Regions from separate parts of the Cupriavidus taiwanensis LMG 19424 genome, predicted to be linked through region 1. Evidence: predicted binding sites of a transcription regulator. Region 1 holds the regulator's gene; each other region holds the start of a gene.
What was found. Region 1 encodes LexA, which represses DNA repair genes until DNA is damaged. Its sites were predicted from a motif close to ACTGTATNNNNATACAGT; they were not measured.

Region 1 (10,173 bases):
AAGCATGGCAAGGGCGTCGAAAGCTGGCAGGATCCCAAGTCCGGCGCCATGTTCTACCGGCTCACCGGACCGCTGGTGCCGTCGTTCCTGGTCAACCAGTTCGTCTACCTGGAACCGGTCGATGGCAGCCTGCCGCTCTATGCGCAGGTCAAGGAGATCAACGGCAAGACCGCGCTGCTGCAGACCCTGAAGGACTACACGCATCACAAGAACAACGTGTGGAGCGTGACCGCGCGCAACCGCGAGCAAAACTTCGCCCTGAACCTGCTGATGAACCCGGACATCGACTTCGTCACGCTGCTGGGCCAGGCCGGCACCGGCAAGACGCTGCTGGCGCTCGCCGCCGGGTTGGAGCAGGTGCTGGACCAGAAGCTCTACAACGAGATCATCGTCACCCGCGCGACCGTGCCGGTGGGCGAGGACATCGGCTTCCTGCCGGGCACCGAGGAAGAGAAGATGCAACCGTGGATGGGCGCGTTCGACGACAACCTCGAAGTCCTGCAGAAGAGCGACGACAGCGCCGGCGACTGGGGCCGCGCCGCGACCCAGGAGCTGATCCGCTCGCGCATCAAGGTCAAGAGCATGAACTTCATGCGCGGCCGCACCTTCGTCAACAAGTTCGTCATCATCGACGAGGCGCAAAACCTCACGCCCAAGCAGATGAAGACGCTGGTGACGCGCGCCGGCCCGGGCACCAAGATCATCTGCCTGGGGAATATCGCGCAGATCGATACACCCTACCTGACCGAAGGCTCGTCGGGCCTGACCTACGTGGTCGACCGCTTCAAGGGCTGGAGCCACAGCGGCCATATCACGCTGGCGCGCGGCGAGCGCTCGCGCCTGGCCGACCACGCCGGCGACGTGCTCTGACGCGGACAGCGGGCCCGGGCACCCTTCCATGCGGAAGGGGCCCGGGCCCGCTTGTCGTGAGCGGCAAGCGCAATGCGGCTATGATGTCCGCACGTCCGCTTGTTGTCCCGCATCCCACTGGAGGCGTCGATGAATCCACAGCATCTCCGCCTGGCCGCGCTGATCGGCGCCGCCATGGTCCTGACCAGCGCGCCTGCCGCGCGCGCCGCGGCTGACGATCTGGTAATCCGAACCATGGGCCCGGTCAGCTATGTCTGCGGCGGTGTCGCCGAAGACGAGCGCCAGGCGCTGACCGCGCGCGAAAAGGATTTCAATATCGGCATCCTGTTCACACAGGGTACCGCGGGCGAGTTCCTGTCCGATGTCGCGGTCAGGCTGGTCCGCGACGAGCAAGAGGTGGCAACCTTCCGCGCCGCCGGCCCCCGCTGCCTGATACGTGCGCCCGAAGGCAGCTACAATATCGAGGCCAGTTACAAGGGCCAGCCCAAGTCCATCAAGGTCAGCACCGGTACGCGCAACGCCCAGCTACGCTGGTAGCGCCAAGGATTCCGGTGCGCCGGCAGGCCGGCGACCGGAATCCAGCGATGCCATTGCGCCGTACCCGTAGTTCTCACAGTCCTTCTGCACTGCCGCGCCCGATTACCCGGGCCGGCCTGCCGCTGCTGTGCGCCGCCGCGCTGCTGCTGGCGGCGTGTGCAAGCTCCCCACCCTCTCGCCATGGCAGCTTGCCGCGCACGCCCGGCAAGCCCATGACCGATCCCAGCGCCGGCCTGGAGGAAATCTCGATCCAGGCGATGTCGCTGGTCGGCACCCCATACCGCTACGGCGGCAACACGCCGGATGCCGGCTTCGACTGCAGCGGCCTGGTGCGCTATGTGGTCGCGCGCGCGGCCAACGTCAACCTGCCGCGCACCACCGAAGCCATGGGCACGCGCGGCAGTTCGCTGTCCCGCAGCGAAGTCGCTTCGGGCGACCTGGTGTTCTTCAACACCACCGGACGCGCCAACTCGCATGTCGGCATCTACGTCGGCCAGAACCGCTTTGTCCACGCGCCGTCGTCCGGCGGCACCGTACGGCTGGAAGACATGAGCAAGCCCTACTGGGCCTCGCGCTACAACGGCGCGCGGCGGGTGGTGGACGGCGCGGTCAACCTGCCGCCGGCGCCGGCGACACCGGTCCCCTCGCCACCCCCGGCGCCCGCGGTGCCGGAACCCGCCCCGCTGCCCGACGACGACGACCCCATCGCCGCGTTCGCCAACCGCTGACCTCCGGAGGCGCGGGCAAACAAAAAAGCCAGGCACTTTGCCTGGCTTTTTGCATGATCACCCGATCCCGCGTTACAGGATATGGCGCCCGATCCACCATGCGATCGCCGCCATGAAGGCCGATGCCGGAATCGTCAGCACCCAGGCCCAGACGATATTGCCGGCCACGCCCCAGCGCACCGCCGACATCTTCTGCGACGAGCCGACCCCGACGATGGCGCCGGTGATCGTATGGGTGGTCGACACCGGCACACCCAGTGCCGAGGCGAAGAACAGCGTCAGCGCACCGCCGGTCTCGGCGCAGAACCCGCCCACGGGCTTGAGCTTGGTGATCTTCTGGCCCATGGTGCGCACGATGCGCCAGCCGCCGAACAGCGTGCCCATGCCAATGGCCACGTAGCAGCTGACGATCACCCACGTCGGCGGCGGATCGCCGGCCAGCACATGGCCGCTGGCGATCAGCAGCATCCAGATGATGCCGATGGTCTTCTGCGCATCATTGCCGCCATGCCCCAGGCTGTACAGCGAGGCCGATACCAGCTGCAGCCGCCGGAACCAGCGGTCGACGCGCGATGGCGGCGTGCGGAAGAAGGTCCAGCCGACGATCACCATCATCAGCGATCCCAGCAGGAAGCCGAGGAAAGGCGACACCAGGATGAACGCCACCGTCTTCAGCAGCCCGCTGGCCACCAGCGCGCCGGTGCCGGCCTTGGCCACCGCCGCGCCCACCAGCCCGCCGATCAGCGCGTGCGACGACGACGAAGGAATCCCGTAGTACCAGGTGATGACGTTCCACGCGATCGCCCCGACCAGCGCGCCGAAGATGACATAGTGGTCGACGACCCCGCCCTGGATGGTCCCGGTGCCGACCGTGGCGGCCACCTTCAGGTGGAACACGAAGATCGCGACGACGTTGCACATCGCCGCCATCGCCACCGCATGGTGCGGCTTGAGCACGCCCGTGGACACTACCGTCGCGATCGAGTTGGCCGCGTCGTGGAAGCCGTTCATGAAATCGAACAGCAATGCCAGCGCCACCAGCAAGGCGATCACCCACAGGCTCATTTGTATGGTCTGCATGCCGATTGCCGCCTCAGGCGTTTTCCAGGACGATGCCTTCGATGATGTTGGCGACGTCCTCGCACTTGTCGGTGATCGTCTCGAGCTGCTCGTAGATGGCCTTCAGCTTGATCAGGCGCTTGACGTCGGTCTCGTCGCGGAACAGCTTGGACATCGCCGAGCGCATCACGCGGTCGGCCTCGGATTCCAGCTGGTCGATCTGCTGCGCGGTCTTGAGGATGGTGCTGGCATTGCCCATGTCCTCGAGCAGGCCCACGGCGATCTTGACCTGGTCGCAGCACTGCACGCAGATCGCGGCCAGGCGCAGCGCCTCGTCGGTCAGGTTGGTCACGTCGTACAGCGAGATGGTCTCGGCCACGTCTTCCATCAGGTCCAGGATGTCGTCCATGGTCGTGATGAGCTTGTGGATCTCGTCGCGGTCCAGCGGCGTGATGAAGGTCTTGTGCAGCAGGTCGATGGTGTCGTGCGTGATCCGGTCGGCCTTCTTTTCGGTGGCCTGGACGCGCCGGGCATGGGCCTCGGCGTTGGGCAGGTCGTTGACCAGGGCCTGCAGTTCATGGGCGGCGGTCACCGCGCAGTCGGCGTGCTGGTTGAAATATTCGAAGAACTTGCCCTCCGTGGGCATGAATCGGCCGAACATGGAATGTTCCTTGTGGCAGCGTGGTGTCGCTGCGATGGTGTTGCGGGATTAAGCGGACGCGAAGCATGACGGCCGCGGATAGCGGCTGTCATCAAAGCGCAATATTTTACAGGGTTGCCGGGACATTGCCCGCCAATTTGGCACAAACGAGACGGGCAGCCACCGACGAAGGCTGACCCGCTTGACTTCGTCAGTTGTCGTTGTCGAAGAAGGCCGGGCCGCCGCTGAAGTTGTCGAACTTCGTAAACTGGCCGAGGAAGGTCAGGCGCACCGTGCCGATCGGGCCGTTACGCTGCTTGCCGATGATGATTTCGGCAGTGCCCTTGTCCTGCGAGTCGGCGTTATAGACTTCGTCGCGGTAGATGAACAGGATCACGTCCGCATCCTGTTCGATAGCGCCGGATTCGCGCAGGTCGGACATCACCGGGCGCTTGTTGGGACGCTGTTCCAGGCTTCGGTTCAGCTGCGACAACGCGATTACCGGGCAATTCAGTTCCTTCGCCAGGCCCTTGAGGGAACGGGAAATTTCTGAAATTTCCGTGGCGCGGTTCTCGCCGCCGCCCGAGCCTGACATCAGCTGCAGGTAGTCGATGATGATCAGGCCCAGCTGCCCGCACTGGCGCGCCAGGCGCCGCGAACGGGCGCGCAGCTCCATCGGGTTCAGCGCCGGCGTCTCGTCGATATACAGCTGGGTATCGTTCATGCGCTGGATCGCATGCGTCAGCCGCGGCCAGTCTTCGTCGAGCAGGCGCCCGGTACGCAAGCGGTGCTGGTCGAGGCGGCCGACCGAGCCCAGCATACGCATGGCCAGCTGCGTGCCTGCCATTTCCATCGAGAACACCGCGACCGGCAGGCCCTGCTCCACCGCCACGTGCTCGCCGATGTTCAGCGAGAACGCCGTCTTGCCCATCGACGGCCGTCCGGCGACGATAATCAGGTCGCCCGGCTGCATGCCGCTGGTCATCTTGTCCAGGTCGATAAAACCGGTCGGCACGCCGGTGACATCGGTGGTGGTATCGCGGTGATACAGCTCGTCGATGCGCTCCACCACCTGGGTCAGCAGCGGCTGGATTTCCTGGAAGCCCTTCTGCCCGCGCGAGCCCTCTTCGGCAATCGCAAAGACCTTGGATTCGGCCTCGTCGAGCAGCTCGCGCACCTCGCGCCCCTTGGGGGCGAATGCCGCCGAGGCGATATCGTCCGCCACCGTGACCAGCTTGCGCAGCACCGAGCGCTCGCGCACGATTTCCGCGTAGCGGCGGATGTTGGCCGCGCTGGGGGTGTTCTGCGCCAGCGAATTCAGGTACGCCAGTCCGCCAACCTCTTCGGCCTTGCCCGCCACCTGCAGCATCTCGTAGACCGTGATCACGTCGGCCGGCTTGGTGGCCGAGATCAACCGGGCGATGCTCTGGAAGATCATCCGGTGGTCGAAACGGTAGAAATCTGCCTCGGAGAGAAAGTCCGCGATGCGGTCCCAGGCGGCATTGTCCAGCAGCAGGCCACCGAGCACCGATTGCTCGGCTTCGATGGAGTGCGGCGGGACCTTGAGGTTATCGAGTTGGGGGTCGGCGACGGGCGCGTTCATGGGGAGGGATTATAACGGCGAGCGGACACACTTCGCCGGACATTTGGCGACGGCGCCGTCCAGCGCAGCCCCGCAACCGGGCAGCCGGGCAACAAAAAAGGCAGGAGCCAGGGCTCCTGCCTTTTACAATGCCTGCGGGCTTCGGCCGGCGCGAGGCGCCGGCCTGCTGGCGGCGCGTCCTTAGACGCTCTCGCCCACCACCGACACGGTCACGTCGACCACCACGTCGGTGTGCAGCGCAACGCTGACCGGGTGGTCGCCAACCATCTTCAGCGGACCGTTCGGCAGGCGAACCTGCGACTTTTCCAGCTTGTAGCCTTGGCCAGCCAGGGCTTCGGCGATGTCGGCGTTGGTCACCGAACCGAACAGGCGGCCGTCCACACCCGACTTCTGGGTGATCTGGACGTTCAGGCCGTTCAGCTTCTCGCCTTCGGCTTGCGCGGCGGCCAGCTTCTCGGCGGCGGCCTTTTCCAGCTCGGCGCGCTTCACTTCGAATTCGGCGATCGCGGTTTGCGTGGCGCGGCGCGCCTTCTTCGACGGGATCAGGAAGTTACGCGCGTAACCGTCCTTCACCTTGACGATGTCACCCAGGTTGCCCAGGTTGATGACTTTTTCCAGCAGAATGACTTGCATCGTGTTTTCTCCGTTACGGACCTAGGGCCTATCAGTTCTTGTGCAGGTCGGTGTACGGCAGCAGCGCGAGGAAACGCGCACGCTTGATCGCCGTATCCAGCTGACGCTGATAGTGGGCCTTGGTACCGGTCAGGCGGGCCGGCGTGATCTTGCCGTTGTCGCCGATGAAGTCCTTCAGGGTGTCCAGATCCTTGTAGTCGATCTGTTCGACGCCAGCCACGGTGAAGCGGCAGAAGCGCTTGCGCTTGAACAGCGGGTTCTGTTGCTGGAAGCGCTTCTTGTTCTTGTTGTCACGTTTGACGAATGCCATGATTCAATCCTTTTCGAATGCTTTACATCCAGTGATGTGAAAGACGAGAGCCTTGCTATTGCGGTGCTTGCGGGCCAGGAATCCTTCGCAGTCGAGCAGCGTGCCGAGCGGTAGCCGCTCCAGACGCTGGCCAACCTGGCCGATTCCCATCGCAGCGATTGCAAATTCGACCTGCCGCGGCGTCTGCGCCTCGACGGCCTCGCCGCTGTACTGCAGGATGCAGTTCACGACGGGGACCCCGGCCGGGGTATAGCGCAGGGCATCGCGTTCCGCCAGGGTGGCGGCAAGCCGGAGCTGGTTCAACGCGGGGCCTCTTGCTGGTTGCAATCCTTGCGGTTTCCACCCGTGCCCTGGCCGACGCTGTCAGCCACGGCGCGCACCGCAGTCCGCACTCAGGCGGCCTGGCCTTCGGTGGTCGTTTGCGCGGCCTTGCGGGCTTCTTCGCGCTGCACTTCCTTCATCATCGGCGAAGGTGCGGTCTCGGCCTTCTTGGTCTGCACGATCAGGTGGCGCAGGACGGCGTCGTTGAACTTGAACGCGTGTTCCAGTTCAGCCAGCGTTTCCTTGCCGCATTCGATGTTCAGGCAAACGTAGTGAGCCTTGGCCAGCTTCTGGATCATGTAAGCCATCTGGCGACGGCCCCAGTCTTCCACGCGGTGAACGTTGCCGTTCTGCGAGGTCACGAGCTGCTTGTAGCGCTCGATCATGGCCGGCACTTGTTCGCTCTGGTCCGGGTGGACGATGAAGACGATTTCGTAATGACGCATTGACGCTCCTTTTGGGATTAGCCACCCGGGCGTCACGAGTCCGGTGTGGCAAGGTTGAATAGCCTTAAATTATAGCCCGCCCTTCGGCCACAGTGCAAGCCGCTGATTTCACGGGCAAATCAGGCGATGGCGAACAGGACCTGCAGCCTCTGTGGTTGGCGCGCCAGCCCGGGGTCCGCCGCCAGGGCCAGCGCCAGCAGCACGCGCGCCTTGTAGGGATTGAGGTCCGTCGCCGATATGAAGACACCGTCGGCGGGACTGGGTTGCGGCGGAATCGCCACGTGGCCGGCCCCGGTACGCGAGCTGCGCACCACGGCCACCCCGGCCGCCGCGGCGTCGGCAAGCGCCGTGGCAAGCACCTCGTGGACCGAGCCATTGCCGGCAGCGGCCACGACCAGCCCGGCGACGCCAGCCTGGACCAGCGCATCGACCGCGATCCGGCCCGGCTGGGCGTAGCTGGCCACGATCTCCACCATCGGCCAGGCCGCCGGCATCGGCCCGATGGGCGCTGCCGCCCGGGGCGCCCGGGCAAAGCGCACGTAGTCATCCTGCACGAACCCCAGCGGCCCGCACGGCGAGACAAAGGCATCGACCGCCGACGTATGCGCCTTGGCTACGTCGCGGGCCGCGTGGATCTGCTGGTTCAACACCACCAGCACGCCCTTGCCGCGCGCGTCCGGATGTCCGGCGACGCGCACCGCATCCAGCAGGTTCAGCGGCCCGTCCGCGGACAGCGACGTCGACGGACGCATCGCCGCGGTCAGCACCACAGGCACCGGGCACGGTTGGGTCAGATGCAGCGCCATCGCTGTTTCTTCCAGCGTATCCGTGCCGTGCGTGATCACGATGCCCGCGACATCGGGCTGCGCCGACCAGTGCTGCACCCGCGCCGCCAGCGCCTGCCAGAGCGCGAAGGTCATGTCCTTGCTGTCCACCTGTGCCACTTGCTCGGCCTCGATGCGTGCCACCGACTGCAAGGGGGGTACCGCGGCAAGCAACGAGGACACCGGCACGGTCGCCGCCTGGTAGCGGGCGCTGCTGGCGGCGCTGCCAGCGGCGCCGGCGATCGTGCCGCCGGTAGCCAATACGACGATGCGAGGCAATGGGGTCATGGGAGCGCGCAAGGGTTCATTCTGGGAAGAGGAACCGCGATTGTAGCGGGGCGCGCATGCCTTGCCTCGGCCGGGATCGGCCGCCATGGCCGACGTCCATGCGACACAGCTCAAAATTCTGCTTGCGCTCGCGCCGATACTGTATAAAATCACAGCATACTGTTTAAACATACAGTGCCCGGCCCGCCGGATACTGGATCACGGACCAGCGTCTCCGTCATCCATGCCAGCGGCCCTGCACGGAACGGCGATCCCATGGCGACCCTGACACCCCGGCAGCAGCAGATTTTCGATCTGATCCGCAACACGATCCGCCGTACCGGCTTCCCCCCTACCCGTGCCGAAATCGCAGCGGAGTTCGGCTTCTCCTCGCCCAATGCCGCGGAAGAACATCTGCGGGCGCTGGCCCGCAAGGGCGTGATCGAACTGACGCCCGGCGCGTCGCGCGGCATCCGCCTGAAGGTGTCGCGCAGCGATTCGGAACTGCCTGACCAGTTCTCGTTACCGATGGCCGGCGTCCTGCAATTGACGCTGCCTCTGGTTGGCCGCGTGGCGGCCGGTAGCCCCATCCTCGCAGCCGAACATATCGACCGCCAGTACCAGGTCGATGCCTCGGTCTTCGATGAACGTCCGGACTACCTGCTGCGCGTGCGCGGCCTGAGCATGCGCGACGCCGGCATTCTCGATGGCGACCTGCTCGCCGTGCGCCGCGCCAGCGAGGCCGCGAACGGCAAGATCGTGGTGGCAAGACTGGGCGACGACGTCACGGTCAAGCGCCTGCAGCGGCGCGGTGGCCATATCGAACTGATTGCCGAGAACCCGGACTTCACCAACATCATCGTCGAACCCGGTGAAGAGTTTTCGCTGGAAGGCATCGCCGTCGGGCTGATCCGCTCTTCCGGCTTCTAGCCGGGCACCATCGCGGGCATTCACCCGCGCGGGCCCACCCGCTTCCATTGCTTTGCAGACGCCGCCCGGCTTGCCGGGTGTTGACCCCGCTTTGCCTAAAAAGAGGTGCCACCATGCCGCAAATCCACCACGTCGCCGCCCGCCGTCCGGTCAAGCCCGTGCCGTTCCGCCAGAGCAAGGGCGTACGCGTCTATCAGGGCACGCAGCGCCGCACCATGGTCGGCAGCATGGCGGCGATCTGCCGCATGCTGGAACTCGAAACCACCGAGAAGCTGGCCGCCTGATATTCGCCAGGCACCATCCCGCGGCCGCCAGTTCGCTGCTGGTCAGCTACGCGCGCACGCCTTGGCTTCGGCCTCCAGTTCCGACGGGGTCAGTTGGGGAAACCAGGTATTGGTCTTGCGCAATTCCAGCGCCGTACCGTCGGGCTGCGCCGTCAGAGAGATCAAGTAGGCATACTGATATTCGCCGCCTGCCGCGGCCTGCCCAATGCGGATTTCGGTTTGGTTTTTCGCCGGCAGCTGGACCAGCGTAGCGTCATCGCCGAGATTGTTGCGCAGGCATTTCACAACATCGGCCATCTTGACCGGCGTAAACAGGCGCATCGGCGGACGGGCGCGGATGTCCTTCTCGGAAGTGCCAGTGGCACAACCTGCCACCATAGTTGCCATCGCTGTGCCAATCAGTGCCGCTCGAACAAACATACCACCCCCGGGGAATGCAAAACGGCGCCCTTGGGAGGCACCGTTCTGGAGAATGCTTGGGTTGGCTGGATAGGACTCGAGTCCACGACGACGGGAACTTGCCATCCCGGCGTCTATCGCCATTGCCCCCCATGAAATCAACGCTTTCGGCTTCGCATTGTTCCGCACTGCGCTGAAACCTCACAGCATTCGTGCAGGCCTTGCGGGAGCCGGGTGCGGATTTTAACCCGCGCGCGCGTCAGGCGCCATCTCGATCTACTCGAACCCACGGCGCTTCTGCCGCACCAGCCCCCATCTCATT
Region 2 (10,173 bases), 1.7 Mb from region 1:
CGAAACCGCCCTGAATGGCCGGTCGCAGGTTGGTCTGGCTGATGCCGCGATAGCGGTAGTCCGTGACCAGCGACACGTTGGCCGTGAACGTATGCGGCGAGGCCGGCTCGGCAGCCGGAGCCGCGGCGTCGGTGCTTTGCGCCAGGGCGCCGCCCGCGGCACTGGCCAGGACCAACGCGCTGACTGCAAGGGCCAACTTCTTCATGGGGTTTTTCTCCTTTTCCTGATGGCTCGGATTTCGTTTATTGGATTTCGGTGAAGCGATGAGGCAGTTCGGCATCACTACTGCAACTGCCGTGCCACCCCGCGAAAAGCGGCGGGCCATACGCTGCGAGTCGCGTCGGACCGGATCGGTGTCAGCCTTGAATCGGCTCCGCAGCCACGCCAGATCGGGTTAAAAGGTGTGAACGGCGCGGTGCCGGTGCTTTCGCCGGCGTGCCGCTGGGGCGATAATTAAGATCTGACGGTGGCGGCCTGCGGCCCGCGCGCACGGGAATCGCCCGCATTCAGGGCGCCCAATTCCTGTGCGAAAGCGCGCCATGCGCCAGATGCCTACCCGGATCGGCACCACTCAGGTGCGCAAAGGAGAAACCATGAAACCGACCGACCTCTTCAACGACCTGCAGAACAAGGTCAGCGAGGCGCTGCGCAATTCGCCGGCAAGGGACATCGAAAAAAACGTGCGCAGCATGATGACCCAGGGCTTTGCCCGGCTGGACCTGGTCACGCGCGAGGAATTCGACGTCCAGTCGCAGGTACTGGCGCGCACCCGCGCCCGCCTCGAGGAACTGGAAAGCCGCGTGGCCGAACTGGAGCGGCGTGCCGGGATCCCGCCCGGCGCCGGCTCGGTGGACTCGACCGGGGGCGCGTGAGCACGCCGTTCGCGCCGCCATCCCGCCTGCCTGAAGGCCGCCAGTCCTGGCGGCCTTTTTCGTTAACAGTTCCGTGCGGTTCAATGCCATGAGCCTTGCCGTCCTGCGCAGCCGGGCACTGACCGGCATCGCCGCGCCGCCGGTGCGGGTCGAGACCCACCTGGCCAACGGCCTGCCAGCCTTCACCATCGTCGGCCTGGCCGACACCGGCGTGCGCGAAAGTCGCGAGCGCGTGCGCGCCGCCATCCTGAACAGCGGCTACGAGTTTCCCAACCGCCGCATCACCGTCAACCTGGCGCCGGCCGACCTGCCCAAGGAGTCCGGCCGCTTCGACCTGGCCATTGCGCTGGGCATCCTGGCCGCCAGCGGCCAGATCCCGGCCGACGCGCTCGACACGCATGAATTTGCCGCCGAGCTGTCGCTATCCGGCGAATTGCGTCCGGTGCGCGGCGCGCTGGCCATGGCAATGGGGCTGGCGCGCGACAATGCCGCCCGTGCCAGCTCCGGCGAAGCGCCGCGCGCCTTCCTGGTGGCCGCCGGCAACGGCGCCGAGGCCGCGCTGATCGAAGACCTGGCCGTACATGCTGCCACCACGCTGCGCCAGGCCTGCGACCACCTCGGCCCGCTGGACGACGCGCGGCTGCCACGCGCCATGCCGCCCCTGCTGCCTCCCGCCGCCGGGCGCGGCGCCGACATGCGCGACGTGCGCGGTCAGGCGCAGGCGCGCCGCGCCATGGAAGTCGCCGCCGCGGGCCAGCATTCCGTATTGCTGGTGGGCCCGCCGGGCACCGGCAAGTCGATGCTGGCACAACGCCTGCCCGGGCTGCTGCCGCCGATGTCGCTGCAGCAGGCGCTGGAAGCCGCCGCCGTGATGAGCCTGACGCCAGGCGGGTTCCGCCCCGAGGCCTGGGGCCTGCGCCCGTGCCGCGCGCCGCACCACACCGCGTCGGGCCCGGCCATGGTCGGGGGCGGCGGCAACCCGCGCCCCGGCGAGATCTCGCTCGCGCACCACGGCGTGCTGTTCCTGGACGAGTTGCCCGAGTTCGACCGCCGCGTGCTCGAAGTCCTGCGCGAGCCGCTGGAATCGGGCCGCATCACGATCGCCCGCGCCAACGGCCACGCCGACTTCCCCGCCTGCTTCCAGTTCGTCGCGGCGATGAACCCCTGCCCGTGCGGCTACCTCGGCCACCCCGACCGGCCGTGCCGCTGCACCCCAGACCAGGTGCGGCGCTACCAGTCGCGGATCTCCGGCCCCATGCTCGACCGCATCGACCTGCAGATCGAGGTGCCCGCGCAGGACCAGGGCGAAATGCTCGACGGCCCGCCCGGCGAAGCCAGCGCCGTGGTGCGCGCGCGCGTGCTGGCCGCGCGCGAACGGCAACTGGCCCGCCAGGGCAAGCCCAACAATGAACTGGGCGGGCGCGAGATCGAGCAGCACTGCGCCATGGACGCGCAGGCGCAGGCCTTGCTGCGCGGGGCGATGACGCGGCTGGCGTGGTCGGCGCGCTCGTACTTCCGTGTGCTGAAGGTGGCGCGCACAATTGCCGACCTCGCCGGGGCCGACGTGCTGAACGCCGCGCACGTAGGCGAGGCAATCCAGTACCGGCGCGCGCTGCGCATGGCCGGCTAGGGCGATTGGCGCCTCAAGCCTCTTCCGACCATTGCACGCCCTCGCGCGCCATGAACGCCGACGATGCCGCCGGGCCCCAGGTGCCGGCGGTATAGGGCCGCGGGCCTTCGTCCTGCGCGCGCCAGGCTTCCAGGATCGGATCGACCCAGGTCCATGCCGCCTGCAGTTCGTCGCGCCGCACGAACAGCGCCAGCCGTCCGCGGATGACGTCCAGCAGCAGGCGCTCGTAGGCTTCGGCCCGGCGCGTGGTGAAGGCCGAGTCGAGGTTCAGCGCCAGGCTCAGCGGCTTGAGCTTCATGCCTTCGCCCGGCTGCTTCACCATCAGCGTCAGCCGCACCGATTCCTCCGGCTGCAACCGGATCACCATGCGGTTGGGCTGAAGTGTGCTGCCCGGGTCGAAGATGGAATGGGGCACCTCGGCGAAGTGGATCACCACCTCGGTGACGCGCTCCTGCATGCGCTTGCCGGTGCGCAGGTAGAACGGCACCTTGTTCCAGCGCCAGGTGCCAAGCTCGGCCCGCATCGCGACAAAGGTCTCGGTGCGGCTGTCGGGCGGAATCCCGTCTTCCTGCAGGTAGCCGCGTACCAGCTCGCCGGCGATGGCGCCGGCGGTGTACTGGCCGCGCACAGTATTGCGGCGCACGTCCTCCGGCGACATCGGCCGCAGCGAGCGCAGCACCTTGAGCTTTTCATCGCGCACCGCGTCGGAGTTGAGCGATGCCGGCGGCTCCATCGCCAGGATGCTGACCAGCTGCAGCAGGTGGTTCTGCACCATGTCGCGCATGGCACCGGCCTCGTCGTAGAAGCCGCCGCGCGTGCCCACGCCCACGGTCTCGGCCACGGTAATCTGCACGCTGCGCACGAACGGCGTGCGCCACAACGGCTCGAAGATCGAATTGCCGAAGCGCAGCGCCATCAGGTTCTGCACCGTCTCCTTGCCCAGGTAGTGGTCGATCCGGTAGGTGCGGTCCTCGCTGAAATAACGGCTGACCACCTCGCCGATGCCGATTGCGGAGGCCAGGTCCACACCCAGCGGTTTTTCCAGCACCAGCCGGGTATCGTCGGCAATCAGCCCATGGCTGGCCAGGTTGTCGCAGGTGGCGGCGAACAGCCCCGGCGGCATCGCCATGTAGTAGATCCGCAGCGCGTCGCTGCGCAACTGCGCCGCCAGCGCGGGGTAGTCCGCCGCCTGCGCGGCATCGAGATGCACGAAGTCCAGCCGCTGCAGGAAGCCCTGCCATTTGGCCGGCTCGATATAGCGCGCATCGACGAACGGTTGTGCGCTCTCGTCGGCAAAATTGACAAAGGCCTCGCGGTCCCAGCGGTGCCGGCCCACGCCGATGATGCGGGTGCCTTCGGGCAGGTTGCCGTCGCGGTGGCACATGTAGAGCGAGGGCAGCAGCTTGCGCGCCGACAGGTCGCCGGCGCCGCCGAAAATGACGAGGTCGAGCGGCCGGGCGTCGGCGGTGCCGAAGGCGGAGACGGTGCGGGAGGTTGGCATGACGGGCTCCTTGCGTGCCGATGGGGCGGATGATGTTGGCCGGCGGACGGGGCAAGCCGGGTATGGTTTGCACGGTTCAGGCAGTCTGTCGGATCAGCATGTCTCGGTCACGTTGCGCACGTATTGCGGCTGTTGCAGGCGCGCCGTTGGCAACGCCATCGGACTCTCCGCATCATCCGTGCCAGTTGACGCGGCCGGGTGGCTTCCGGCATGCGCGACACAGCATTCTCCTTCGACATCACGCTGCGCACCGCTACTGCGCGAGGTACAGCGATACGCGCCGCGAGGCGTCGGCAGCCGTACCCGGCTCCTTGCCCTCGCCCCGGTGGCTGCCGCAATGCGAAAGCGTCGTGATCACGGGCAAGACAGGTTCGTGACCACAACATGGCCATTTCAAGCCAACCGGATCAGGCGGCGCTGGAATGCCATGGATCCACGGCGCAACGGAAGTCGCATCCCGAACTGACCAAATACCAAGGATTTCCCGCGGCTTTATGTCGCGGATGCATGTCTGTGACAAGTAGCAGCCGGCCGTGCATCCCTGGTGAAACTTCTCCATGACAGAAGCGTAGTCCATGGCGCGCGCATCATCGCGCCGCGCGATTTCCACGCAGCGGTCGCTAGATGTCCTAAATTGGTATCACCCCCACCAAAATCTGGTGCCTACGATGATTGGCATGGATCAACGGCTGAAAGCCCTCAAACCAGACGAGGCGGACGCCACGCCGATCTACCTGCAGGTGGCACGCAAGCTGACTGCCGCCATCCAGGCGGGGCAATGGCGCGTGGGGGATGCACTGCCGTCGGAGCGCACGCTGGTGGATTCGCTGGGGATTTCGCGCGTCACCGCGCGGCACGCGCTGCAGGTGCTGGCCGAGGAAGGCACCATCACGCGCAACCGCGGCGCGGGCACCTTTATCGCCCCGCGCGCCGAGCCCAGGCCCGCGCGGCTCGACAACTTCAGCGAGCTGGCGCGCCGGCGCGGCATGACGCCGGCAAGCGAACTGGTGGCCTTCGAGCGCCGCCGCGCCACCGCGCAGGAAAGCGCCGAACTGGCCCTGCCCGATGGCGACGAGATCGTCAGGCTGACGCGGCTGCGCAAGGCCGACGGGCAGATCTACTGGATGGATGTGACCACGCTGGCGCTGGCCGTGCTGCCCGACGCCAGCGCCATCGGCGAATCGCTTTACGCCTACCTGGAGCGGATCGGCAAGCCCGTGCTGCGCGTCACCGAGACGCTGCGCGCGGTCGTTGCCAGCGCGGAAGTGGCCGCGCGCCTGGGCATCGAGCCGGGCGAGCCGCTGCTGCATATCCGCCGCATCGGCTATACCCATGGCGACAAGCCGGTCGAGCTGACCGACGCGTACTGCCTGAACGACTTCTACGAACTGAAGCAATAGCGCCCGGCGACGTGGCCAGCCACCGGCGGCTCTACCGGTGGCGGAGGCGGATCGTCCTCGGGCGACAGCGGCAGGTCGGGCGGCACGCCCGGCGGCGCAGGCTCTTCCACCGGGGGCACGGTATGGCGCGGCTGCAGGCGCGCACCGGCGATCGGGTTCAACGAGGCAGGCATGCGGGGACTCCGTGGCGGGGGTTCCTCCTCATTGAAGCAAACCCCGCCCCCGCGCGCCAGTGCGGATGCCGCGCCGGTCAGGCGTGCTGACGTCGCACGAAGAACAGCGCCGCGCCCACCGCCATCAGCACGCTGCCGAAAAACCGGTTCTGCCACAGCACCGCACGGGCATTGCGGAACAGGCCCTGCATGCGCGAGGCCAGCAGCGCGTAGCCATGCATCACCACCAGGTCGACGGCGCACATGGTGGCCGCCAGGATCGCCAGCTGCAGCGCCAGCGGCCGGTTCGGATCGATGAACTGCGGCAGCACCGCCACCATGAAGATGATGCCCTTGGGATTGGTCACATTGGTCAGCAGGCCGGTGGCAAAGCGCCGGCGCCGGCTCATCACGGCCACGCGCGCGGGCTTGCCGTCCTGCGCCGCATCCGGTTCCACCCGGGCGCGCCATTGCTGGATGCCGAGATAGATCAGGTACAGCGCGCCGATGGTCTTGACCACCATGAAGGCCTGCTCCGAGGCGAGCAGCAGCGCGCCCAGCCCGCCGCCGGCCACCAGCAGCACGATCACCAGCCCTGCCTGCAGGCCGAAGATGGTGGTGGTGGTCCTGCGCAGCCCGTACGACAGGCCATGGCTCATCGACAGCACCGCGCCCGACCCCGGCGACACGGCGATCACCCAGCACGCGGCGAAATAGGCCAACCAGACTTCCCAACGCATCTCAACTCTCCTTTGACGACAACCGTGCCGGGCGGCGCACTGGGCCCCAGGCATCTGTGATCCGCTGCGGTGCCGCGGCGCCTCAGAGCGGGTGGAACCCGCCCAGGAACTGCTCCACCTGCTCGGCCTGGCGCGCATCGCGCGCGGCCTCGCCCGATTCCAGCACCACGGCCTGGAAGGCGCGCGTGCCCACCGCCACCAGCCGCGCGCTGAGCCGGCGCGGCGACTGGTCCTGCGGCGACACGCCGCTGGCCTGCAGTTCCAGCCCGGCCAGCGGGCGGCCCGGCCGGTCCGCGCTCATGATGGTGACCGGCCGCGAGCGCGGCTCGGCCGACAGCGTGCCGAGGTTGGCCAGCAGGCCGGCCTGCATCGCCGCCAGGGCCTCGCGCCGCAGCGCTTCATCGTCGGCGGGCAGCGTGACCACGCCCACGGCGAACAGCGTATCGTCGACGCGTGCGGCCTCCATCGTCATCGGCAGCTTGCGCCCGGCAATGGTGACATCGCGCGCGGCGCTGGTGGGCTTGCCGGGATAGAGCGCGGCGTAGCCGCCCTCGCCCGACTGGATGGTGCGCCAGTCATAGCGCGGCGAACAGGCGCACAGGGCCAGCGCAAGCAGCGCGGCGCAGCATGTCAGGGACCAGCGGGGCGCGGCGGGAAGGCTCAGCGGGAGTGGCACGGGACGCATGAGGAAGCGGGGCGGAAGGACTCATACTGTTCAGTTACGGCATCAAACACTACTGTCATTCCCGCGCAGGCGGGAATCCAGCGTCTTTCACGTCCCCTTCGGGGAAAAAGTCACTGGGTTCCCGCCTGCGCGGGAACGACGGTTGTTAACTGAACGGCATTAGGGCGGAAGGACAGGCTTAGGATCGTCACGCGCGGGCATGGGTCGCCGGCGCGCGGAAACCGGTATTATCCCGGAAGCCGCGCGCCAGTGCTTGCCGCGCCGCCTGTCCCACCTGTGCCGCCCCACATCTGCCATGCCTGTATCCCGCCTCGCCCGAACCGCTGCCGCCCGCACCCGTCTGCATTGGCTGGCCGCGGGCGCGCTATTGGCGGCGATGGCCGGCGTCGCCGGCGTGTGCGCCGCCAGCCCTGCGCACCTGCCGCCGGCCACCGATCTCGCCGCCCATGGCGCCGACGCCGCGCGACGCGGCGAGCCACTGGTGGTGCTGGTGTCGATGCCGGGCTGCAGCTATTGCGACGCGGTGCGCCGCAACTACCTTGGACCGCAGGCGGCCGCCGGCGAAATCGCCGTGCGCGAGGTGGACATGACCGCCGACACCCCGCTGCGCGACGCCGACGGCAGCCTGACCACCGCGCGCGCCTGGGCCGGCGCCCGCCAGGTCCGGGTAGCGCCCACGGTGCTGTTCCTGGACCGCCAGGGCCGCGCCGCCGCCGGCCCGCTGCGCGGCATGCAGCCCGACTTTTACGGCGCCTACCTGGAACAGGCGCTGGCGCAGGCCCGCGCCGCCGTGGCCGCGCGCAAGTGACGGAAGGGTTCCAGCGCAGACCGCACGCGGTTGCGAACACAGCGCGCGAACGCCTGCCGCATTAGAATGTCCCACTGCTGACCGGGCCTTCCGGTCGACCCTGCCCTGTCGTAGCTGTCTCAGCCGGATATCCCATGACCACTAGCCCTGCCTCCAAGACCTCCCGCAAGCCCTGGCCCATCGTCGCCGCCGTGGTGGTGCTGGCGCTGCTGGGCTGGTTTGGCTACCGCGCGCTGTCGCCGTCCGGTACCGCGCCGGCCGCCACCTTCACGCTGCTGTCCGGCGAGAAGGTCAGCACCGCCGACCTCAAGGGCAAGGTCTACCTGGTCAACTTCTGGGCCACCAGCTGCGCCACCTGCATCAAGGAGATGCCGGACATGGTCAAGACCTACGAGCAGTTCAAGGGCAAGGGGCTGGAATTCGTCGCGGTGGCGATGAACTACGACCCGCCCATGTACGTGATGAACTTCGCCAAGACCCGTGGGCTGCCGTTCAAGGTGGCGATGGACAGCGACGGCAGCGCCGCCAAGGCATTTGGCAACGTGGGCCTGACGCCTACGACCTTTGTGATCGACAAGGAAGGCCGGATCCTGAAGCGCTACGTCGGCGAGCCCGAGTGGGACGCGCTGCACAAGCTGCTCGACGGCGCGCTGGCAAAGTCGGCGTAACGTTCGCGCCGCGAACCTACGACAAAAGGTGCTCATCGAGCACCTTTTTTTGTTTCCAGCCGGCTCCCGCACACGGCGGGTTGCGCCGGCGGGCTGTATGGATATACAGTTGGCGCCAGTTTTCTCATCGCGCGTCCTGCCCGCCCCCAACCCGTGACCCTGGACCTTGCCTCCCCGGCTGAATCTGCCGAAGCCGCCACCCCTGACGCCGACGCGGTGCCAGCCTACCTGTCCCGGCTCAACCCGGAGCAGCGCGCCGCGGTCGAACACGGCAGCGAGGCGCCGCTGCTGATCATCGCCGGCGCCGGTTCGGGCAAGACCAATACGCTGGCGCACCGGGTCGCGCACCTGGTGCTGGGCGGCGCCGATCCGCGCCGCATCCTGCTGCTGACGTTCTCGCGCCGCGCGGCCGCCGAGATGGGCCGGCGCGTCGAACGCATCGTCGACCAGGCGCTGGGCACCAGCACCGGCGCCGGGCGCGCGGCGCTGCAGTGGTCCGGCACCTTCCACGCCATCGGCGCGCGGCTGCTGCGCGAATATGCCGAGACCCTGGGCCTGTCGCCGGCCTTCACCATCAGCGACCGCGGCGATTCCGCCGACCTGATGCACGTGGTGCGCCACGACCTGGGCCTGTCCGAGACCGCCAGCCGCTTCCCGAAGAAGGAAACCTGCCTGTCGATCTATTCGCGCGTGGTCAACACCCAGGCGCCGCTGGAAGACGTGCTCAGGCAGCAGTTCCCGCGCTATGCAATGTGGGCCGACGCGCTGCGCACGCTGTTCGCCGGCTATGTCGAAGCCAAGCAGAAGCAGCACGTGCTCGACTACGACGACCTGCTGCTGTACTGGGCGCAGGCCATGGCCGAGCCCGCCATCGCGCAGGACATGGGTGCGCGCTTCGACCATATCCTGGTCGACGAATACCAGGACACCAACGCGCTGCAGGCGTCGATCCTGCTGGCTCTGCGGCCCGATGGCCGCGGCCTGACCGTGGTCGGCGACGACGCGCAGTCGATCTACGCCTTCCGCGGCGCCACCGTGCGCAATATCCTCGATTTCCCCGCGCAGTTCACGCCGGCGGCGCAGCAGGTCACGCTGTCGCAGAACTACCGCTCGACCCAGCCGATCCTGCAGGCCGCCAATGCGGTGATCGGGCTCGCGGCCGAGCGCTATACCAAAGACCTGTGGTCCGAGCGCCAGTCGGCCGAGAAGCCCGGCGTGATCGTGGTCAACGACGAGGCCGACCAGGCACGCTTCGTGGTCGAGCAGGTGCTGGCACGGCGCGAGGCCGGCCTGGCGCTGATGGCGCAGGCGGTGCTGTTCCGCGCCGCCGACCACAGCGCGCAGCTGGAGATCGAGCTGGCGCGGCGCAATATCCCGTTCGTGAAATTCGGCGGGCTCAAGTTCCTGGAATCGACCCACGTCAAGGATGTGCTGGCGGTGGTGCGCTGGCTGGAAAACCCGCGCGACCGCATGGCCGGGTTCCGCACGCTGCAGCTGCTGCCGGGCATCGGCCCGAAGACCGCGGCACGCGTGCTCGATGCCATGGCGCTTGCGACCGAGCCGCTGTTCTCGCTGCAGGAATTCGAGCCGCCGCCGGCCGCCGCGCCCGCGTGGGCCGACCTGCTGACGCTGGCGCGCGCGCTGATGGCGCCGACGTCGCCGTGGCCGTCGGAATTCGAGCAGGTGCTGGCCTGGTACACGCCGCACCTCGAACGCC
Region 3 (10,173 bases), on a different contig from region 1:
CAGGATCCGGTAGCCGTCGAACTTGTTCTCGATGATCCAGCCGGTGCCGGCGGGAAGTGTTGGCGACAGCGTGGCCAGTTGCGGGGCGAGCTTTGCGGGCAGCGGGGCACGGGGCGCGCGCTTGACGGCGGTGGCGGGATCCTCGTCGAGGACCGCGACAGATTCCTTGTCGCCATCCTCTGCATTGAGCGCGCCCAAGGGCTTGGCGATGACGCTGTCCGGCAGCGCCGTCAGCACATCGAATTCCGACAACGTGCGCGCCCACGCGTCGCGTTTCTTGAACAGGATCCACTGCTCGGATTTGTCGCCGGGCTTGGCGATGCGCACCAGTTCCCAGCGGCCGGCAAGCTTTTCGCCGTGGAGATCGAAGAGTAGCTTGCCCGCGGCCATGCCTTCGCGGGGATCGCCGACCGGTACCCAGGTGCCGCGGTCCCAAACAATCACCGATCCGGCGCCGTATTGCTTGGGCGGGATTTCGCCTTCGAATGCGGCATAGTCGAGCGGGTGGTCTTCGACATGGATGGCGATACGTTTTTCCGCAGGATCGTAGCTCGGTCCCTTTGGCACGGCCCAGCTGAGCAGCACGCCATCGAGCTCCAACCGAAAGTCGTAGTGCAGTCGGCGAGCCCAATGCTTCTGGATGACGAAGCTCAAGCGTGCTGGCTTCTTTCGCCGCGCTTTCCGTCCCGCTGGCTCAGGGGTGATGCTGAAATCGCGCTTCTTCTCATAGCGCTCAAGCGGCGGCGATGGCTCCGTCTCGCCGCGCTTGGTTCTGCGCCTCGCGTGGGTTGTGGCCATCGAATGAACGGTCCCTTGTCAGCCGCACGCCGGCTAGCCCTTGATGTCGCGCGGATCGTGGCCGAAGGAATTGCGCTCCCGAATCTGCCCGTCCCGGCCGTGGATCAGCAATTCGACCTGTTCCTGCTGCGCTTTCGCCGTGCCAGCCGCGATCGCGTCTTCCTGCCGCTTAAATTCCTGGCGCTGGCCGCCGCCCTCATGCTCAATCGCCCAGCCGTCGCCAGCGGGTACGACGTGGATGTTCTTGCCTGGCATGTTCATCTCCTAACTTGTCTCTGAATGCTGTCAGCGTCGGCGCTTCGCGACCACTCCGCTATCCGGCGGCGTCCGACAAGCCGCGTGCAACAGACGCCGCTTTTTGCTGCATTGATTCGGATGACCGTAGAATTGGGGGAGGGCAGCATCCCGAGCCGCTACAGGATTACTGGAGGAAACCAACATGTGCTATTCGGCGCAGATCCAGGCCAGCTACCGCAAGTACGTGCGCGACTTCGGCGCACTCATCAGCCTTGAGCGCTTTATCGATCTTTTCTGGGAAAAGCGACGTGATGGAGGCTGGTCGAAGCTACCCAGGGCCATGCGTGCGGCATTCGAGGCGCCGACCAACGAGGGTGAGTGTGCCATTGCGGACCTGATCGCCGCAGCAGAACAAGAGCAGGCTGGCGTCTTTGAGGCAGAGCTGTTCCAGCAGAAGACGCGTCTGACGACTGCCGAGCGCACGCTGGCCACCAAGCCGACGAAGAAGGCGGAGAACGACCAGCGCATCGCCACCGACAAAACTTCTCGCGCCCAGCGCAACCTCGCCGACCTGCAGCGCACAGAGTTGCTGCCTCGCGATTCGCGGATATTTCCAGGACACTACGCGCCCGTGCTCGTCGTTGAGGATGGCCAGTTCACCGTCATTCCGATGCGCTATCAATGCCGCCTGCCAGGCTGGACTGCGGCAATGGAACGGCAGAAGCCCGGGACCTACAATGCGCGACGCGACAATCTGAAGAAGGCCTGGCGCCAGCTCTACGGCTACAAGCACGGCATCGTGATCGTCAATGCCTTCTACGAGAACGTCGCGCGCCATAAGATGGAGCATCGCGATCTTGCGCCGGGCGAGGTTGAAGAGAACGTGGTTCTGGAGTTCCGTCCGGAGCCGCAGCAGGACATGCTGGTGGCCTGCCTGTGGTCCTGCACAAAAGGAGGGGAGGGCGAAGCCGACCTCTATTCGTTCGCCGCAATCACTGATGAACCGCCGGCCGAAGTGGCTGCCGCTGGTCACGACCGATGCGTCGTTCCGATCCAGCGCGAAAGCGTCGACGCATGGTTGCACCCAGATCCGAAGAATTTAGCGGCACTCGATGCCGTTCTCGAAGAGCGCAGCCGTCCCTTCTACGAGCACCGTCTGGCCGCGTAGCGTCGAGCGCATCCCGTAAAATTCCTCACTTCTCAACTTGCGCTGCAGAGGTCAGACCATGCGCGTTGGCCGCCCAATTCCTGTGCTTCCCCAGCCGGTATGCGATGACTGCGGCGCCAAGGCGAATTTGGCACGCGCGGGCGATGAAACGTATCCTTATCTCGAAGATCACGGACCTGTGTGGATTTGCACCGCCTGCCAGGCCTGGATCGGCGTGCGGGCACGCAGCAAGCACAACGCGCCCCTCGGTCGACTGGCCAACGCGGCGTTGCGCGAGCGCAAAAGCCAGCTGCACGATGCGCTTGAGCCTTTGGTCGCGGCAAAGATGCGGCGCGACGGCGTCAATGCTTTCGCGGCTCGCGGCAAAGCCATGAAATGGGTCATTGCGTCGCTTGGTATGGCCGTCGCAACGCCAAGCATTCATGCATTGTCGCTGGAACAATGCGAACAGGCGATCCAATTCATCGCAGAGTTTCAGGCTTCCCGTCATTCAGATCGGACTGCTTGAACCGAAGTCGCCAGTTCGGCGCCGCGCCAGATGATGACGTCGACGGTTCTCGGTTGCCGCGTTATGGAGACGATACATTTCGAGATGCCGGGCCGCTTGGACACCGCCACTATGCCGGCCCAGCGCCCATCCCGTGAGACATGAATCGCCAATGGATATTGACGCCAATCTCCCGGCGCGATCGCTTCAACGCAGCATGTTGACGGCCTGGCAAAGTGATCAGCGACCCTCGAAGCGTTCACAGCCCCCTTCGCGTGAGATCCGTCATGGCTGCGTCGTTGGCGCGGCTAGCGCACCAGTCAAGGCTATTTTGGCACCGGACTTCTTGAGCACCGGCCCCCAATCGGTCAATCGATAAACGGGACCGAGCTTCTCGATACGAACCGCTGCCTGCTCAGCCGCTTGCCGAACCAACATTGTCACCGTCTTCTTGTCGATGCCGCTCCGCGCCGCCACCTTGACCAGGGTCGCGTCGGGGATCTCGTCGATCGCGGCGAGGACTGCAAGCATGCGTCGCAGGTCGCCCCTCGGGTATTGCGGCACTTCGCTATCAGCTAGCATCCAATCGCCCCCGTCACGATAGGCCAAGCGGTACTGCCGTCCGGTAGGTTCCGTTGCGAGACAGTATGCAAGGGATCAAGGTGCTTTTCAATGCACGATCACGACACTTGGGCGTCCCCGGAACATCCGCAGGGTACTGCGTTGTCAGCAAAAATTCCGGCTGGCCGTATCGAGCCGGCCGAGCATCGACGAGAGATCCACCACGCGCTGAGCGATGAGGTGACGGACCTCGCCCTCGCATTGCCACTGACCATAGATGCCGGCCATCCTCGCCCCGAGGACTTCTTTGCGGAAGCGTTCGAAGACCCCTGGCCAGACAATCACGTTGACCACACCGGTCTCATCCTCCAGCGTCATGAAGATGACGCCATTCGAGGTGCTCGGGCGCTGTCGCACGGTGACCAGGCCTGCGGCACGAGCGGTTTGCCGCGGCTGGTATTGCGCCAGCTCTGCGGCGGACACGAAACGTCGAGCGGATAGCATCGGGCGCAGCAAGGCAAGCGGGTGGCGACGCAGTGTCAGGCCCATCGCCCGGTAGTCGCCAACGATCTCCTCGCCCTCGGTTGCCGGCACCAATTCGGCGGACTCCTCGGCCAGCTCGGTGGCACGCAGCATGTCCTTGTCCGGTACCGCTGCGGCGGCCTGCCACAGGGCTTGACGGCGCCCGCCCGTGATCGACGCCAGCGCATTGCCGCTGGCCAGCACCTGCAGGTCGTGCCGATCGAGTGCGGCGCGACGCGCCAGCTCTGCCGTGCTGGCGAACGGCCGTATCGCGCGGGCCTCCTCGATGCGCTGCGCGGCCTCGCGACGCATGCCGCGTAGGAGGGACAGGCCCAATCGCACCGCCGGCCGTGAGCCTGCGTGGAAGGGTTCGAGTGCGGAATCCCAACCGCTCACCGCCACATCGGCAGGCAATACGGTAACGCCGTGGCGCTTGGCATCCTGCACCAGCTGCGAGGGCGTGTAGAAGCCCATGGGCTGACTGTTCAGCATCGCACAGAGAAAGGCTTCGGGCTCATGGCATTTCAGCCAGGCGCTGGCGTAGACGAGCAGCGCAAAGCTGGCTGCATGGCTTTCCGGGAAGCCGTACTCACCAAACCCCTGGATCTGCCGGAAGATGCTTTCGGCAAACTCGCGATCGTAGCCGCGCTCGAGCATGCCCGAGACGATCCGATCGTAGTACTTGTCGATGCCACCCTTGCGCTTCCACGCGGCCATAGCGCGCCGTAGCTGGTCGGCTTCCCCGGCCGAGAAGCCGGCGGCCAGCATGGCCACCTGCATCACCTGCTCCTGGAAGATCGGCACGCCGAGCGTGCGCGACAGCGCTTTTTCCATCGCGGCACTCGGATAGGTGACTGGCTCGAAGCCCTGTCGCCGGCGCAGGTAAGGGTGCACCATGCCGCCCTGGACGGGTCCGGGTCGCACGATCGCCACCTCGATGACCAGGTCGTAGAACGTGCGCGGCTGCAGGCGGGGCAGCATCGACATCTGCGCACGCGACTCGATCTGGAACACGCCAACGGTATCGGCACGGCAGATCATCTCGTAAGTTGCATGGTCTTCCGCCGGAATGTCCTGCAGCTCGAAGGCCTCGCCGCGCTGTTCCGCAACGAGGTCGAGCGCGCGTCGCACGGCGGACAGCATGCCGAGCGCCAGGACGTCGACTTTGAGCAGACCCAAGGCGTCCAGATCGTCCTTGTCCCACTGGATCACGCTCCGGTCTGCCATCGCGGCGTTTTCGATGGGCACGAGGCGCGAGAGCTTGCCTCGCGCCAACACGAAGCCGCCCGTGTGCTGCGACAGGTGGCGGGGGAAACCCAACAACGAGACGGCCATGTGCGCCCATCGTTGGGACAACTCGGCTTCCGCATCCACGCCGCTTTCAGCGAAGCGCTTCAGCAGGTCCGCTTTCCCGTCGAACCAGTGATGCGACTTGGCCACCAGATCCACAATCGCAGGATCGACGCCGAGCGCCTTGCCGGTGTCGCGCAGGGCGCTGCGCGGGCGATAAGTCGTCACCGCGGCGGCAAGCGCGGCCCGGTCTCGCCCGTACTTGCGATACAGGTACTGGATGACCTCCTCGCGTCGCTGGTGCTCGAAGTCGACGTCGATGTCCGGTGGCTCACCGCGCTCCTTGGAAATGAAGCGCTCGAACAGGAGATTACCGCGTGCGGGGTCGACCTCCGTGATGCCCAGGCAGTAGCAGATCGCGGAATTGGCCGCCGAGCCGCGACCCTGACAGAGGATCCCGTTCGAGCGCGCAAAGCGCACGATATCGCTCACCGTCAAAAAGTACCGCTCATAATCCATGTCCCGGACGAGCGCGAGTTCATGCTCGATCTGCTGCTGCACGGCAAGTGGGATGCCAGCCGGGAAGCGGCGGTGGGCCCCCGCATAGGTTTCGGTGCGCAGGTAATCGGCCGGTGTGGTGCCGTCCGGAACCACCTCGTCAGGGTATTCGTATCGCAACTCATCCAGGGAGAATTGGCAGAGATTGGCGATGTGGACCGCTTCGGTCAGGTAGCGGTGCGGGTAGATGTTGGCCAGTCGCAGGCGCGAGCGCAGATGCTGCTCGGCATTCGGTGCCAGGTCGTAGCCGCACTCCGGAACAGGACGGCCAACACGGATCGCCGTCAGCACGTCGAGCATCGGTTTGCGCGAGCGCACGTGCATGGTGACGCAGCCGGTGGCCACGACGCGCAGATGGTGGCGGGCCGCCGCCGCCTCGACGGTGCCACGATGGATGTCGTCCAGCGGACGGTACAGCAGGTTCAGCCCCATCCAGGCCCGTCCGGCAAAGGTCGCGCTCACCCACGCAGCCTGGAGGTCCAGCCTGTCCGCCGGGGCACCGTAATCCGGCGTGAAGATGATGAGGCAGTCGGGCAGGCCCTTGAGGTGCTGGTGGGGCGCCTCTGGCGCGGCGAGATCGCGTGGCGTCAGGACATACGAACCCTTGGCGGCGCGCATGCGGGCCAGCGTGATCAGCTCGCAGAGGTTGCCGTAGCCTTCCCGGTTGCGAGCCAGGGCCACAACGGACAGGGCAGGGGAGCCGTCGGCATTCTGCAGGTGGAAGGAGGCCCCCACGACCAGGCGCATGCCGGCCTTCTTCGCTTCCGTATGCGCGCGCACGATCCCAGCCAGCGAGCATTCGTCCGTGATCGCGAGCGCATGGTAGCCCAACTGCGCCGCGCGCTCCGCCAGCTCTTCCGGACGGGACGCACCCGTGAGAAAGGAGAAGTTGGACAGGCAATGCAGTTCCGCATAGTCGGGCAGGCCTGTTGCGAGAATCTCGCCCATGGCGGTTATCCGAAGAGACCATGGAGGTACCACCGCGATTCGTCGCCTTCGCGGCTGCCCATCCGCTCCTGGAAGATCCAGTAGCAGGTGTGGTCCTTACCTTGCGCCACGAAGTAATCGCGCGTGACCACTTGGCCGCCCCACCAGCCGGCTTCGATGCGCTCGGGTGGCGAAACGATATGCAGGGGCGAACCGTAGAACGGCCGGTGATCCCGCTCGATGAGCGGGACCGGCTTGCCCAACAGCCAGGTTGGTCGAGGCAGGGCTGCCGGCAGGGACACGCGTGCAGGCTTCTCGGTGGCCGGTCGCCATGCGTTGGCCACCTCGGGGCGGTAGTCTGCCTGCAAGCAGGGCTGGCGAACCCTGTCGGCGCCGAGGCGCGCGCTGAGCAGCTCGAGTAGCCGGGCGTGATCGGCATGCGTCCCGCCGGGTTCCGGGAAGAGGGACTCCGTGGGCGGTGCCATGGGCTCCGTGTCGATCGCGGACACGGCCACGGCGATCATCGGGGCTTCGACGACAACGAGGGCGAGCCGCTCCTTGAGGATGCGGATCAGATGTTCCTCATGCCAGTTGGGCTCGGCGAGCGCAATCTCGATCGTCGTCGGCGGGATGGCCGCGCGGCCGCGCTCGTGGCGCAATGCCACATGGAACCGCTTGATGGCCAGGTGCCGGGCGGTCAACCAACCCACCATCTGCACCAACAGGCCGCGAACATACGCCAGCGTCTGTTCGGCATTCTCGATGCGATCCGGCAGATCCACCGTCGCATCGAATGCTGGGGGAGCTTCGACCCACTCGAAGATTTCCGGGGCCTCCCCGTAGGCGCGATCCAGGGCATCCAGGAAGTCAGCGCCGCAGCGGCGCTGCAGACCGGCGCGAGGCAGGCGGCGCAGGTCCTCCAGCGTCAGGCAGCCCAGGCCTTCGAACCAGTCGGCAAACTTGCGCGCGGCGGGCAAGGCGTGAATCGGCAGGCCGGCCATCCTGCGTTGCAACGACGCCGTAGTCAAGGCGGTGCCACCGCCGGTGCGCGCCAGCAGCCACGCTCCCTGCGCCGTCGGGGCGCTGCCGACCATCGTGCTGAAGCCCATCGTCTGGACGGTCCCCATGATCCGTCGGCGGAGTTTGCGCGGGCCACCGAAGAGTCGTAGCGTGGTGCTGACGTCGATCAGGACCGCAGCTTCATCTGCAGCGGCGACATTCGGCGAAAACTGCAGCGTCGCCATGGTGACTCTCGCCAGTGCGTCCTCTTCCTTGCCGGCATCGCGATCAAACAGGATGGCGGCTGGCGCGATGGTTTGCACGCCGCCGCGGCGCATGCCCGGCTTGACGCCCGCAGCCAGGGCCAGGGGCGTAGCGAGATGGACCCGTTCCTTGTCGAGGACGGCAACGGCCAGTTCAGTGGTGGACCAGGTCGGCCGGAAGACTTCGAGAGGGAGCGACGGCAGGCGTAGGCAGATCCACAGGCGCAGCATGGCGATACAACAAAATGGGGGACGGTTCCAGCGCGACGAGCAGAGGGGTCTCTTGCTGCGGCCCGCGGCGCTTGACGAAGTTGACGGTGACGCCGCCGACGGCAGGCTCGAGGGCCAGGCGCAACGGTGACGGCGAGGCATCCCGCGCGCACGCAGCGGGGCGCACCACGAAGAAGAGCGTGTCCGAGGTTTGTGCGGCCAGGTGCAGGCGCCGTAGCGCGTCGTTGCGAAGGTGGGACTGCCAGAGAATCAAGGCGCCACAAGTCCCGGCCCGCAAGGTCTGCTCGGCCGCCCAAAGGACATCGGCAGTCCGTTGCGCATCAATCCACAGCAGCCGCTCCGGCGATATTCCCCAGCTCACCAATGAAAGGGCTTGTGGGGCGTGCGGCGGCGCCAGGAGCACGATCGGACGTCCAGATCGGGCCACGAGCGTGGGGCGCAGCAGCCGGAGTTCGCCGATGCCAGGTTGCTGCAGTAAGAGTTCCACCTGGCTGCCGATGGGCCATCCTCCGCCCGGCAACTCCTTGTCCAGCGCGGTATAGCCCGTCGAGGCGGTGCGCGCGTTGTCCCGGGCCAGTTGTGAGGCGACCCAAAGTGACGGATGGATGGTTTCAGGGGCGACGGTGAGCATTGGCAAGTCCTGTCACCAGAGTACTGTATATTTATACAGTTGTCACCTAGACGGAACGCCACGCCGCTCGGACCCGAAAAGCTGTATGAAGCCGGAATTAGTCGGAGTTAAAGGTGCGCTATATTTCACTCGACTACCGATTAGCCGGCGCGTAGACCGTGGTCTGAATCCCGGATTCGCCACCATTTATTTGAAAAGCCGCGCTCCCAACAGGGTTCGCCGCTTTTTGCTTTCGACTGCTGCCGAGGGTCTCACACAGAACCCGCCACCTTGCCGCTTGCAATGTGGCATACCGGCAGCGACGAAGAACTGGTCCGAGATGCTCGCCTTCAGTCACGGCCTACTCACGCCTATCCCCGGTCACTGGCGGTCTGTGCGTCTACTGTTTGGTCGCAAGGGGCTACTTATGCAAGCTTCCCGATCCGTGGTCATGGGCAGACCGCGGTCTTGACGAGATTTACCAAGACTGGCCTGGTGAACGAGAGCGCAAGGTTTTTCTGCATGGAGTGGATGTGCTGCGCAGCTTCCCGAAACCTGATTAGCCACGCGGATCCGGATACTGCATCGATGCGGTCTGGTCTACGCACATGGCAATGCAGGAAACGTCGTTCGAAGATGTCGTCCAACCGCGATCCTATTCGGTCACGATACCGACACCACGGCGTGCGTCGGCGGGGGACTGGCTGGCATCAAGTTCGGTCTGCCGGGAATCCGACGCGCTGGCTGCGTCAGCTTCGCGGGTCCGCAATCAGCGAATTCGCGCAACGGCTTGCAGGAATGAATGGCCGTGCGGCGTGACGCGAGGTAGCTGCCGCCCAGAAGCCAGAAGTTCCACGGTTACATAGTGACGTTCCAGCAGGGCGTGAAGGTCCGCACGGTCCAACTCGATTTGTTCAGGCGCATCGTTGACCACCTTCAGCGTTGCAAATTCATGCGGACTCAGCATTCGTGTCTCCCTGATAGTTTTGTGCCTCACTGCCTCTCACGTCGATGGTGGTCTGCTGCGAAAATTTAGAGGAAGGATTCTAACGCCGGAAGTTGACTTTCTGACGTAAATCTTACTCAGTGAATTCCCCTAACCCGAAATGCGTATGCTGCTCAGGTCGGATGAAAGGTATTCTTCTCAACAAGCGCCCAAGAGCGTGCAAGCACCGCCAAGACGGTGAAGGGGAGATATGTACGTCAGCTATCGAGTGGTCCCACGGGTGGAGGTGGTGACAAGCGGAATCTTCCCGCCCGGCGTACTGATCATCGCCTATGACGATGACGTGCCGATGAACGAACTGGTCTGGGACGGCGTCAATCCGGTTGCCGCCTACGATGACGCGATTGGTTGTGGCAGAAATACTGGCGCTGCGGGTTCGATCTAAGGTTGAGAAATCGACCCAACAAACCGACATCCGACTACCAGCTATCCAGGCGATACTGCAACGGATCGCCTCGACAGGTCATTGGGAACCTGAACAGGTTCTCCCTCTCGGCCCAACCATCGCCAAGCATG

Region 2: a site for LexA is predicted at 8,549-8,566, ahead of RALTA_RS01215 (ATP-dependent helicase). Genes of this name have one in related genera too.
Region 3: a site for LexA is predicted at 8,695-8,712, ahead of imuA (translesion DNA synthesis-associated protein ImuA). Genes of this name have one in related genera too.

Annotation. Positions count from the first base shown of each region.
Region 1 covers NC_010528.1:1,913,882-1,924,054, forward strand. The annotation lists gene RALTA_RS08745 (PhoH family protein) at 1-870, shown strand, start outside; gene RALTA_RS08750 (hypothetical protein) at 1,000-1,407, shown strand; gene RALTA_RS08755 (C40 family peptidase) at 1,455-2,135, shown strand; gene RALTA_RS08760 (inorganic phosphate transporter) at 2,208-3,215, opposite strand; gene RALTA_RS08765 (DUF47 domain-containing protein) at 3,229-3,855, opposite strand; gene RALTA_RS08770 (replicative DNA helicase) at 4,046-5,437, opposite strand; gene rplI (50S ribosomal protein L9) at 5,618-6,070, opposite strand; gene rpsR (30S ribosomal protein S18) at 6,102-6,380, opposite strand; gene priB (primosomal replication protein N) at 6,384-6,683, opposite strand; gene rpsF (30S ribosomal protein S6) at 6,773-7,147, opposite strand; gene RALTA_RS08795 (asparaginase) at 7,267-8,259, opposite strand; gene lexA (transcriptional repressor LexA) at 8,515-9,168, shown strand; gene RALTA_RS30625 (hypothetical protein) at 9,282-9,452, shown strand; gene RALTA_RS08805 (hypothetical protein) at 9,495-9,839, opposite strand.
Region 2 covers NC_010528.1:249,243-259,415, reverse strand. The annotation lists gene RALTA_RS01265 (TorF family putative porin) at 1-205, opposite strand, end outside; gene RALTA_RS01260 (accessory factor UbiK family protein) at 594-872, shown strand; gene RALTA_RS01255 (YifB family Mg chelatase-like AAA ATPase) at 961-2,502, shown strand; gene zwf (glucose-6-phosphate dehydrogenase) at 2,516-4,003, opposite strand; gene RALTA_RS01245 (GntR family transcriptional regulator) at 4,681-5,403, shown strand; gene RALTA_RS01240 (hypothetical protein) at 5,385-5,576, opposite strand; gene RALTA_RS01235 (LysE family transporter) at 5,654-6,295, opposite strand; gene RALTA_RS01230 (hypothetical protein) at 6,378-6,980, opposite strand; gene RALTA_RS01225 (thioredoxin domain-containing protein) at 7,276-7,788, shown strand; gene RALTA_RS01220 (TlpA disulfide reductase family protein) at 7,923-8,456, shown strand; gene RALTA_RS01215 (ATP-dependent helicase) at 8,610-10,173, shown strand, end outside.
Region 3 covers NC_010529.1:90,135-100,307, forward strand. The annotation lists gene ligD (DNA ligase D) at 1-798, opposite strand, end outside; gene RALTA_RS27025 (DUF2188 domain-containing protein) at 832-1,053, opposite strand; gene RALTA_RS27030 (SOS response-associated peptidase family protein) at 1,238-2,203, shown strand; gene RALTA_RS27035 (zinc-finger-containing protein) at 2,262-2,711, shown strand; gene RALTA_RS27040 (helix-turn-helix domain-containing protein) at 2,976-3,299, opposite strand; gene RALTA_RS27045 (error-prone DNA polymerase) at 3,417-6,569, opposite strand; gene RALTA_RS27050 (Y-family DNA polymerase) at 6,575-8,041, opposite strand; gene imuA (translesion DNA synthesis-associated protein ImuA) at 7,965-8,672, opposite strand; gene RALTA_RS31115 (ADP-ribosylglycohydrolase family protein) at 9,247-9,453, shown strand; gene RALTA_RS29365 (hypothetical protein) at 9,421-9,618, opposite strand; gene RALTA_RS30460 (hypothetical protein) at 9,848-10,042, shown strand.